3 regions of the Solibacillus sp. FSL K6-1554 genome follow, and region 3 is predicted to be linked to each of the others. Evidence: riboswitches for the same ligand, from Rfam matches in the RefSeq annotation. Region 3 holds a riboswitch; each other region holds the start of a gene.
What was found. Region 3 has a riboswitch for cobalamin ahead of MHB58_RS02865 (ABC transporter substrate-binding protein). Riboswitches for the same ligand answer to the same signal wherever they lie in the genome.
Positions count from the first base shown of each region.

Region 1 (3,283 bases), 1.0 Mb from region 3:
GATTATGAAAAATATACTTATTTTCTTATGTCATATAACGAGCCTTTTGAAATAGTGGAAGACTCAGGAATCAATGTACTGGCAGTGGAAGTGATTGAGATCCCATATATAACGGACTTGAACTACTTAATTCATACTATGGAATCTTCAACTTATAAAAAAGTTTTGGATTCGGAAGTTGTCACGAATAAAATCCGGTACCGTTCGAAAAACGAAGAATTACTAAGTTATGTACGTCCTATGGAGAAACATTTTGAGACGATGAAGGAAAATGTCCTTGCTTATTTACCAGAAAACGCTTTTGCTATTAATCAATTTTTAGAAAGAGAAGATATAGAAGGTGACAGTGCAGGACTTGCCACTGTATTAAGCGCTCTTATCGAAAATGGTGACGTTAACAATAATCTTCCGATTGCCGTAACAGGAGCGATTGATAGCAAAGGAAATGTGAAGGAGATCGGTTCAATAAAAGCGAAAACTATGATTGCCGAACAAAGCGGTTTTTCTCATATAATTCTACCTGTAGAAAATGAAGAAGAGGCGAAGAGAGTAAAAAAAGATGAGCAGCTTAATATAGAAATTATCGCTGTGGCATCTATAGAAAATGCTGTAACTGATATAAAAAAACTAAATGAAACAGGGTCATTAAATAAATAAAATGAAAAACAGAAAATAAACAACCTTTGTTAATTAGGATAGGGAATTAATGTGCAAAGGACAAAAATAATGAAGGAACAATGCTTTATCTTCACTGAAAAAAACAGATATCATAATAATTGTTCTATCATTTTTTAATAGACTATGTTATTTTTATAATAATTTAATAATTTGCAATTTAAATAAGTGCTTACAGAATTTTGTAAGGTAAAAGGGAAATTAGTGAAAGACTAATGCAGCCCCCGCTACTGTAATAGCTGATGAAATCACAATGAATCACTGTCGTAAAGATGGGAAGAAGTGAAAGTAAAAGGAAGCTTAAGCCAGGAAACCTGCTTATTTAAACGATACTTACTTTTCGGAGGGAGAAGTATAGGCGAAACAAGTAATTGTTTTTGTGTTTTTCTATACTTTTTTAGTATTAATTTCACATGCCCGTACCTCTTTCTAACGAGAGGTGCGGGCTTTTTTTATTTTAGTGGATAACCAATACTAGTTTTTGATGAAATCCACATAAGAAAAATTATCATCACGTCCTATTTGGTACGAGATGTATTTTACTAATAGGGAGGGTGTTTACATGCAAAAAGGAAAGATCTTTGTTGTAGGGTTCGGACCTGGAGATCGGGAACATATAACAAAACGTGCAGTCGATGCACTACAGCAAAGCGATCACATTATGGGCTACAAAACGTATGTTGAACTGATTGAGCACTTAGTGACGGCGAAAACCATTGTCAGTACGGGAATGACTGAAGAAGTTTCACGTGCGCAAGAAGCTGTAAAACAGGCTGAAGCCGGCCATATAGTTGCTGTTATTTCCAGTGGTGATGCAGGTGTTTACGGAATGGCGGGCCTCGTATATGAAGTATTAATTGAAAAGGGATGGACTGCAAAAGAAGGGATTGAAGTAGAAGTCGTTCCGGGTATATCAGCGATTAACTCCTGTGCAAGTTTACTTGGCGCTCCTGTTATGCATGATTCGTGCACAATTAGTTTAAGTGACCATTTAACACCATGGACGGTCATCGGAAAACGGATTGAGGCAGCGGCAATGGCAGACTTTGTCGTTGCGTTTTACAATCCTAAATCCGGCAGACGGACAAGACAAATTGTGGAAGCGCAACGAATATTGCTTAAGTATCGTTCACCTGATACACCTGTCGGATTAGTAAAAGCTGCCTATCGGGATACGCAGGACATTGTGTTAACAACACTAGAAGAAATGCTCGAACATGATATCGGAATGCTGACAACGGTCGTCGTGGGGAATTCCTCAACATTTTACTACGATAATAAAATCATTACACCGCGTGGTTATCAGCGTAAATATACGTTAGGAGAAGAAAAGCAACTATTAAAACCGCACCAACGTTTGAAAAAAGAAGCGGAACCTTGGGCGTTGGATCAGGAAACGGGTGAAGCAAAGACCGGGTATGAAAAAATTGAAGCTATAGAGAAAAAAATAGTTGAACCAGCAGCAATTAAAACAACCGCATTACAGCTTGCAAATGAAGCATTAGCGCTCGTACATAAAGAAACGTCAGCAGTAAAAGTTGAAGAAAATCCTTTTTTAGTGCAGCAAGAAGTGGAATCCATATTTGAGTTTGCTGTATCACCAGGTGTTGCCAATAAAATGATTACACCTGCACAAATGATTACAATGGCAGAGGTTGTAGGAGAACGGGGTACGATGGAGTATACGCCTGATCACCGTCTCTTATTGAAGGTACCAACTGATTCACCTCAAAGAATCGTAGAAACGGTAGAAAAAACGGGTTTACTTGTTCAACCTGTCGGCGACGTAGTAATCGTCAAGGCGTGTGATTTCTGTTACGGCGAAAAAGCCGAATCCATTCCATATGCTGAAGAGATTATGGAAACACTTGGTGGCATTAAAATGCCGAAAGAACTACATGTCGGTTTTAACGGTTGCGGAATGGCATGTTATCGCGCGGTTTTTGATGATATCGGCATTGTTTACCGCAAGAAAAAGTTTGATTTGTTTATCGGTTCCAAACCAGTTGGACGAACAGCACATGCAGCACAACCTGTCCTTGAAGGGATCGATCCCGAAAAATTGATTCCTTTACTAACAGAAATCGTTGCGGACTATAAAGAAAATGGACATCCGAATGAACGTTTTTTCAAATATTTTAAACGTGTAAAAAAAATCCTGAATTTCAATTATGTTGATATGTCATGCAAAATTAAAGTGGAAGAGGCCCCTTGTGGAGATTAGGTGAAATGATGATTTTATTTTTAGCTGGAACAAGTGATGCAAGAGAGCTGGCGGTTCAATTAATGCAAGCGGGACAAGAATTGGTGGCGACTGTCGTGACGGAATCTGCTGCAGCGAGTCTACAGGAAGCGAATGTTCCGTACCATGTCGGTCGTTTAACAGAACAGCAAATGAAGGAACTAATTGAAGAACGGCGGGTAACAACGGTTATCGATGCCAGTCATCCATATGCGGAAGAGGCTTCCAAAACAGCGATGGCCGCTGCAAATTTAACGGGTATTCCTTATATTCGATATGAACGTCCGCAGCAAAGTTATGTACATCCGCTTGTTACGGAAGTGGAAACGTATACAGAAGCGGCAATTGCTGCATCCGCACATTCAG
Region 1 is NZ_JBBOSS010000001.1:1,611,692-1,614,974, forward strand. Features, by position in the region: gene MHB58_RS07765 (S16 family serine protease) at 1-657, shown strand, start outside; cobalamin riboswitch at 825-1,011, shown strand; gene cobJ (precorrin-3B C(17)-methyltransferase) at 1,238-2,899, shown strand; gene cobK (precorrin-6A reductase) at 2,908-3,283, shown strand, end outside.
Region 1: it holds a riboswitch for cobalamin, as region 3 does, so the genes downstream of both, cobJ (precorrin-3B C(17)-methyltransferase) here and MHB58_RS02865 (ABC transporter substrate-binding protein) in region 3, are expected to answer to the same signal.

Region 2 (3,283 bases), 1.1 Mb from region 3:
TGCTTCATTGCAATAAAATCATCGAGCAGACGCAAATCCATAAACTTTTTCTTTGTTCCGCGCAGTATTAAAAACTTCTCAAACAACACACTTTGCACGCTTCGCATACAATGCCTCCATCCTATTTTTTCTACTATGATTCTTATCCATTCGACTAAAATTGATTGATCACCTTCTAAACGGATAAACGTTTCTATTTATCCTTATGCATACTTAGTACCTATTAGAAAAAAGTGTCGATTGTTTTAAGCACATTATTATCTCAATAAAACAAATCGCGATATAATTCTGAAACTTTTTCCCGACTTATCCGTAAATTAGGTAATAAATTCTAAAGGAGGGAATGATGGTGCTCATTGGATTTTACAGTGCTCTAATAATTTTCACTTTATTATTCATCATTGCAGCTTTCTTTTTTATACGGCAGTTCGTAAATAAGAAATCCTCCCCCTATAACATGAATACGTTTATGCTTGGTGTGCTAACGCTGTTCATGCTGATTGTAACGGGTATTTATGGATATGATTTTTATCATCTACAAGCGGGTAATCAGAAATTTGCGGAGGGGATTTGTGAAATCAACTTTGTAAACGGTCATGGGAGAAGTATTGATACGACTGAAGTAAAGATTGAAGATAATCTTTATAACATAAAGTCCGGTACTTACAAAGATCTACCTGATGGGCGTTATAATTGTGAACTTTCGTATTTACCGATTTCAAAAATTGTGACACAGATCGATATTCAGTCAAAAGGAGAGGAAGGAAACTAATATGGTTGATTTAGATTTTTTAATTCAGTACGGATTCATATTATTAGTGATTTCAATTACGACACTTGTCTTGTCTATGTATTTCCGGAAAAAGCCGAAAGTGGATAAAGGATTTAAGTTTGCCTATCATGGCCTATCATATCGCCGTAAATTTTTACGCACGATTTATTCAATCCCGTTTTGTATTTTTCCGTTAGCGATCATTTATTATTTTGAAAGGTTTTCCGCTAACTTTATATTTGTTACGCTGTTGCTCGTAATCGTATTTGTTTTTCAAATGTCATACAATTACATAAAGTGGAAAAAAGAAGATTAAAAGCCTGTGTTCATCCGAAAGCAGGCTTTTTTTCATTATTTCACTCCACTCGAACCAAAGCCCTTATCACCGCGCTCCGTAACCGACAGCTCGTCTGTTTCATCAATGAAAACTTGCGGAACATATTGAATGACTAGCTGGGCGATGCGCATTCCTTTCTCAATCGTAAAAGGTTCTTTCCCGTGATTGATTAAAATCACGCCGATTTCACCGCGATAGCCAGCATCGATCGTACCTGGACTATTTAACACCGTAATCCCATGTTTGAGTGCCAATCCACTACGTGGGCGTACTTGCGCTTCTGTTCCCTCCGGCAGTTCGATTTGAAGACCGGTTTTAATTAATGCGTATTCACCAGGCAATAAAACTTTTTCTTCAACCGCACTTAAATCCATCCCTGCATCCCCTTCCCGTGCCTGTTTCGGCAATACAGCATTCGGGTGGGTTTTCTTAATTTTTAATTGAATCGACATATTCAACCAACTTTCTCATTTATAAAATCTATTTACATTCAGTTATAACAAAACCATATTTTTTCTTTATTTTCAATAGGGAGTTTTCTAGAATTCTTAATGGATTTATGTTATCTTTCTTTAGGCTCTTTACTTTTATGTTGTTAAAGCTTATACTCAATTCAACTATATATTGTGTTTTTTTATCACGGTACTACTAAATGTAGTTTAAAAGGGAAGTTTGGTGTGAATCCAACGCTGTCCCCGCAACTGTAAATGCTGACTGAAGACGAATAGACCACTGTGCAATGCATGGGAAGGTATGTCTGACGGATGAAGCAAAGCCAGGAGACCTGCCGCGTTAAAACTACGTACATTTCTTCGGGGAATAGGAAATGGAGGCGCTCTTTTACTCGTTTCCATTTCAAGCTATCCTGTTTTCCGGGATAGCTTTTTTTGTTTTTTCTGCATGTTCCCCCATGACATGTGCACCACAATTACTAGTAATATTTAAATAGCGAGGGGTTCTATTATGAAACTTTATACGAAAACAATTTGTCCAAAATGCCTATGGGTAAAATCGGAGCTCAATGCTGCCAACTTGGAGGTCGAGGTTATTAATATTGACCATGATGAGAGCGCAAAACAAATAGTACTCGATGCAGGTTTTTTGTCTGTGCCGTTATTTGAAATCAACGGTGAATTTATCGCAGAGCCGACGTCAATTATCGATCGCATTTCTGAAATGACCGCATGATCATATTTGCTTCACGAACTGGTAATGTACGATCCATTGTGCAAAAACTCGGCTTGCCCGCAAAGGATCTGACGGAAGTAGAGAAAATGGATGAACCGTATCTTCTATTTACGTATACGGATGGATTAGGCTCTGTTCCCCCTATCGTCGACCAGTTCATGACTGCGAACTTTGATCTATGCAAAGGAATTATCGTAAGCGGAAACCGTAATTTTGGTCATGCTTTTTTCGGCCGTGCAGGTGACCTTTTAGCTGCACAATACGGAATTCCGTTAATCGAAAAAGTGGAAATGCGAGGAACTCCGGCGAATTATGAAGCGATTACAGATTACTACTACTCCATTTGGAAAGAGGCATCGATATGAAACAATATTTAAAATTAAATAACGATATTCTAAACCGTTACCGTGCTACCGGTGACTTGGATCTGGCGAAAGACAAAGAAGCAACACGCCGCTATTTCCTGGAAGACGTGAATGTCCGTTTACGCTACTTTATCGATATCGAGGAAAAAGTGCGTTATTTAGTCGATGAAGGCTATTACGAAAAAGAGTTTTTGGAATTGTACTCGATGGACTTTATTAAACAAATGTACAAAAAAGCCTATTCCTACAAGTTCCGGTTTCCTTCATTCATGAGTGCTTCGAAGTTCTACGAAAGCTATGCGATGAAAAGCCGGGACGGAAAAGAAATTCTGGAAAAGTATGAAGACCGAATCGTCATTATCGCCCTGTATTTAGCACAAGGCGATGAAGCATTGGCTGAAAAGGCCATCGAAGCGGTAATGACTGCCTACCAGCCGGCAACCCCAACTGCCCTAAACAGCGGAAAAAAAGCGCGCGGTGAGCTAGTCTCATGTTTTAAACTGACGATGGACGATACGATGAATTCAATCGCTGAGAATATCGGCTATTGTCTTGAACTTTCCCGCTTAGGCGGCGGTGTCGGGGTAAACTTGACCGATCTGCGTCCGTTGGGTGATCCGA
Region 2 is NZ_JBBOSS010000001.1:1,636,950-1,640,232, reverse strand. Features, by position in the region: gene MHB58_RS07920 (alpha/beta hydrolase fold domain-containing protein) at 1-107, opposite strand, end outside; gene MHB58_RS07915 (hypothetical protein) at 347-772, shown strand; gene MHB58_RS07910 (hypothetical protein) at 774-1,088, shown strand; gene dut (dUTP diphosphatase) at 1,124-1,561, opposite strand; cobalamin riboswitch at 1,733-1,915, shown strand; gene MHB58_RS07900 (glutaredoxin family protein) at 2,073-2,297, shown strand; gene MHB58_RS07895 (ribonucleotide reductase stimulatory protein) at 2,336-2,662, shown strand; gene nrdE (class 1b ribonucleoside-diphosphate reductase subunit alpha) at 2,659-3,283, shown strand, end outside.
Region 2: it holds a riboswitch for cobalamin, as region 3 does, so the genes downstream of both, MHB58_RS07900 (glutaredoxin family protein) here and MHB58_RS02865 (ABC transporter substrate-binding protein) in region 3, are expected to answer to the same signal.

Region 3 (3,283 bases):
CTATCTTCCACATTAAGTTGAATCAGTTCTCCTTTTTCCGTAATTTGTTCCAATTCCGCCAGCAAACCTTCCAATTACAAAACAGGGAAACGCATCTAGTGTAATCCCTATAAAGGAACTGGGGATATCTATTGACTTGTAATTTCCCGAAACGTACTATTAAATTTGACTTCTATATACAGGACAATAAATATGAGGTGGTGCTTTCCATGAGCAAGGAATTATTTATTCAAACCGACGAGCAGCAACAATGGCTGAAAAAGTTAGAAACAATATCAGAGAGCGTGAAAGTAAATGCTCAGCAAACAGATGAACAAGCAACATTTCCATTTGAAAATTTCCGGAAGCTGCGTGAAATCGGCTATACAAAAATAACGCTGCCAAAGGAATATGGCGGGGATGGCTTCACAGTCTATGATGCGCTATTACTGCAGGAAACATTGGCGAGCTATTGCGGAAGCACCGGGCTGGCTGTTTCGTGGACAATTCAAAATGTAGGCGAGATTTTCGAAAATCGTTACTGGGATGAACAAAAGCTCGACTGGTTTGGTAAACAGGTTGCAAATGGCGCGACAGTCAATCGTGCGGTAAGCGAGTTTGCAATGGGAAGTCCAGTACGTGGCGGACGTCCGGGAACTTCAGCAAAAAGTGATGGGGATTATTATGTAATTAATGGACGTAAAAACTATACGAGCGGTGCACCGGACCTCGACTATTTTTTAGTTTCGGCATGGATTGAAGATGAGGGACAGCTAGGATTTTTCCTCGTTCCGAAAACGGCTGAAGGGGTATCGGTCGAAAATACATGGGATGTTGCATCAATGCGTGGTACGGGAAGCGATGATTTAGTGCTCGATAATGTACGAGTTGATAAAACAAACTTAGTGGAATTACCGAGTTATTCAACCGGATTTAAACTGAACGGCTGGTTGCTGCTTATCCCGGCAACCTATTTAGGCATTGCCCAGGCTGCACGCGATTACGCAGTTAATTTTGCGAATAGCCATTCCCCGAACAGTATTCAAGGAACGATTGCCCAGCTGCCAAATGTACAAACACTGATTGGCGAAATGGATTTGGCGTTGACGAGAGCACGCTTTACGATTTACGGAGTTGCGGGACTATATAATGACCCGATTAAAAAGGCGATACTAGTCAATGAAATCAATATTGCGAAACATGTAGTGACAAATACAGCAATCGAAGTTGTCGATAAAGCGATGCGTCTTGTTGGGGCAAAAAGCCTGCAAAGATCAAATCCGCTTCAACGCTATTACCGTGATGTCCGTGCAGGTCTGCACAATCCGCCAATGGATGACATTACGATTAAACGTTTAGCAGAAACGGCAATTGAAAAAGCTTAAAAGCAAAGGGGTAAGCAGTTCTTTTATTCGTAATTTCAGCGAAATAAGAAGAATTATCTGAAACTTTGGCGATTGAGCACACATTTTTCTGAATATCAGCTATAATAGAGCTATTAATTTTATATGGACGATAAAGGTTCTTGCTCACTGATAGAGTAAGGAGTAAAAGGGAAATCGGTGCAATTCCGATGCGGTCCCGCCACTGTAAATGCTAGTTGAGAGCAGTATGCCACTGAAAAACTTTCGGGAAGGCGCTTATCAACGTTATGCATAAGCCAGGAGACCTGCCTTTATAATGCCCTAAAATAAACCTACGAGGATAGGATGTGGCGGATAAATTCTTTTTCCATTGAATTTTATTTGCATACGTAAAGCTTCCTTCATTTTTAGTAGGAAGCTTTTTATTTTTGTAGAAAATTATACAACGAAATTTTGGAGGTTATTATTTTGAAAAAATGGCAACTGCTATCTTCCGCAGCATTACTTACATTAACATTGGCGGCATGCAACTCGGAAAAAGCAACAGATGAACAATCAGCAAAAGACAATACAGAAGTAACTGAAGCAGCACAATTCCCGGTAACTATAAAAGATGCCTTGGACAAAGAAATCACGCTTGAAAAAGCACCAGAGCGCATTATTACATTGGCTCCATCCAATACGGAAATTTTATTCGGACTAGGGTTAAACGATGAAATTATTGCTGTGAACGACAATGATACATATCCTGAAGAAGCATTATCTAAAGAATCAGTTGGCGGCATGGAATTTAATCTAGAACAAATAATTAGCCTGCAGCCCGACTTAGTTGTTGCACATGAATCGGGATTGTACAGCTTCAATGAACAGGCGATTGCTCAGCTTGAATCAGTAGGAATTCCTGTATTTGTTGTAAAAGATGCGAAAACATTTGAAGAAACATATGACACAATCGAACAAATTGGCAATTTGACGAATAAAGAAAAAGAAGCAGAAGAAATGATCATCTCCATTAAAGAGGGGATTGAAGAAATTGAAGTGAAAGTAGCCGACCTGGAAGAGAAGTCCGTATTTGTTGTTGTTGGGACAAATCCGCAACTATATGTTGCTGGACAGGAGACGTTCATTAGTGAAATGCTTGATGTATTAAATGTAGAAAATGCCGTTCCGGAACTCGGGTGGCCGCAGTACAGCTCGGAGCAATTTGTAAAGAGCAATCCGGATATCATTTTAGTAACATATGAAAACGACTTGGCAGCAATCGAGGAAAATGATGCATATGCAGAAATGGATGCTGTGAAAAACGCCAATGTGAAATTAGTCGATAGCGATACGACAAGTCGACAAGGTCCGCGTATTGTAGAAGGTATTGAATCAATTGGGGAAGCAATTTATCCAGAGGTATTCAATGAATAAAAAATATTCAATCGCCTATGTACTATCGATTGGATTGCTTTTAAGCAGTATATGGATTGGCATTTCGTTCGGGTCAGTTAATATTCCGTTTTCGACATTGTGGGATAAAACAACAGATCCGGTTGCATACAGTATTTTGTGGAAAATCCGAATGCCACGCGTCATTTTAGCCGCATTAATCGGGGCTTCTTTAGCAATTGCGGGGGCAGCATTCCAAGGGTTGCTTAAAAACCCTTTGGCAGATCCATACACATTAGGTATTTCATCAGGGGCCTCGGTAGGTGCGGTAATGACAATCTTTTTAGGCATTTCCATACCGGTGCTCGGTGTATTCACTTTGCCGGTATTCAGTATGGCTGGAGCTGCATGTACGATGATCATCGTCCTGACATTTGCCAGACTTGTTGACCGCTCGATGAAAATGGAGACGCTGATTTTGACGGGAATTATTTTCAGCTCGTTTTTAGGGTCCTGTATTTCCTTAATGGTCGCACTTACTGGTGAACAGCTACGAGAAATCATCG
Region 3 is NZ_JBBOSS010000001.1:567,440-570,722, forward strand. Features, by position in the region: gene MHB58_RS02860 (acyl-CoA dehydrogenase family protein) at 210-1,364, shown strand; cobalamin riboswitch at 1,482-1,670, shown strand; gene MHB58_RS02865 (ABC transporter substrate-binding protein) at 1,812-2,759, shown strand; gene MHB58_RS02870 (FecCD family ABC transporter permease) at 2,752-3,283, shown strand, end outside.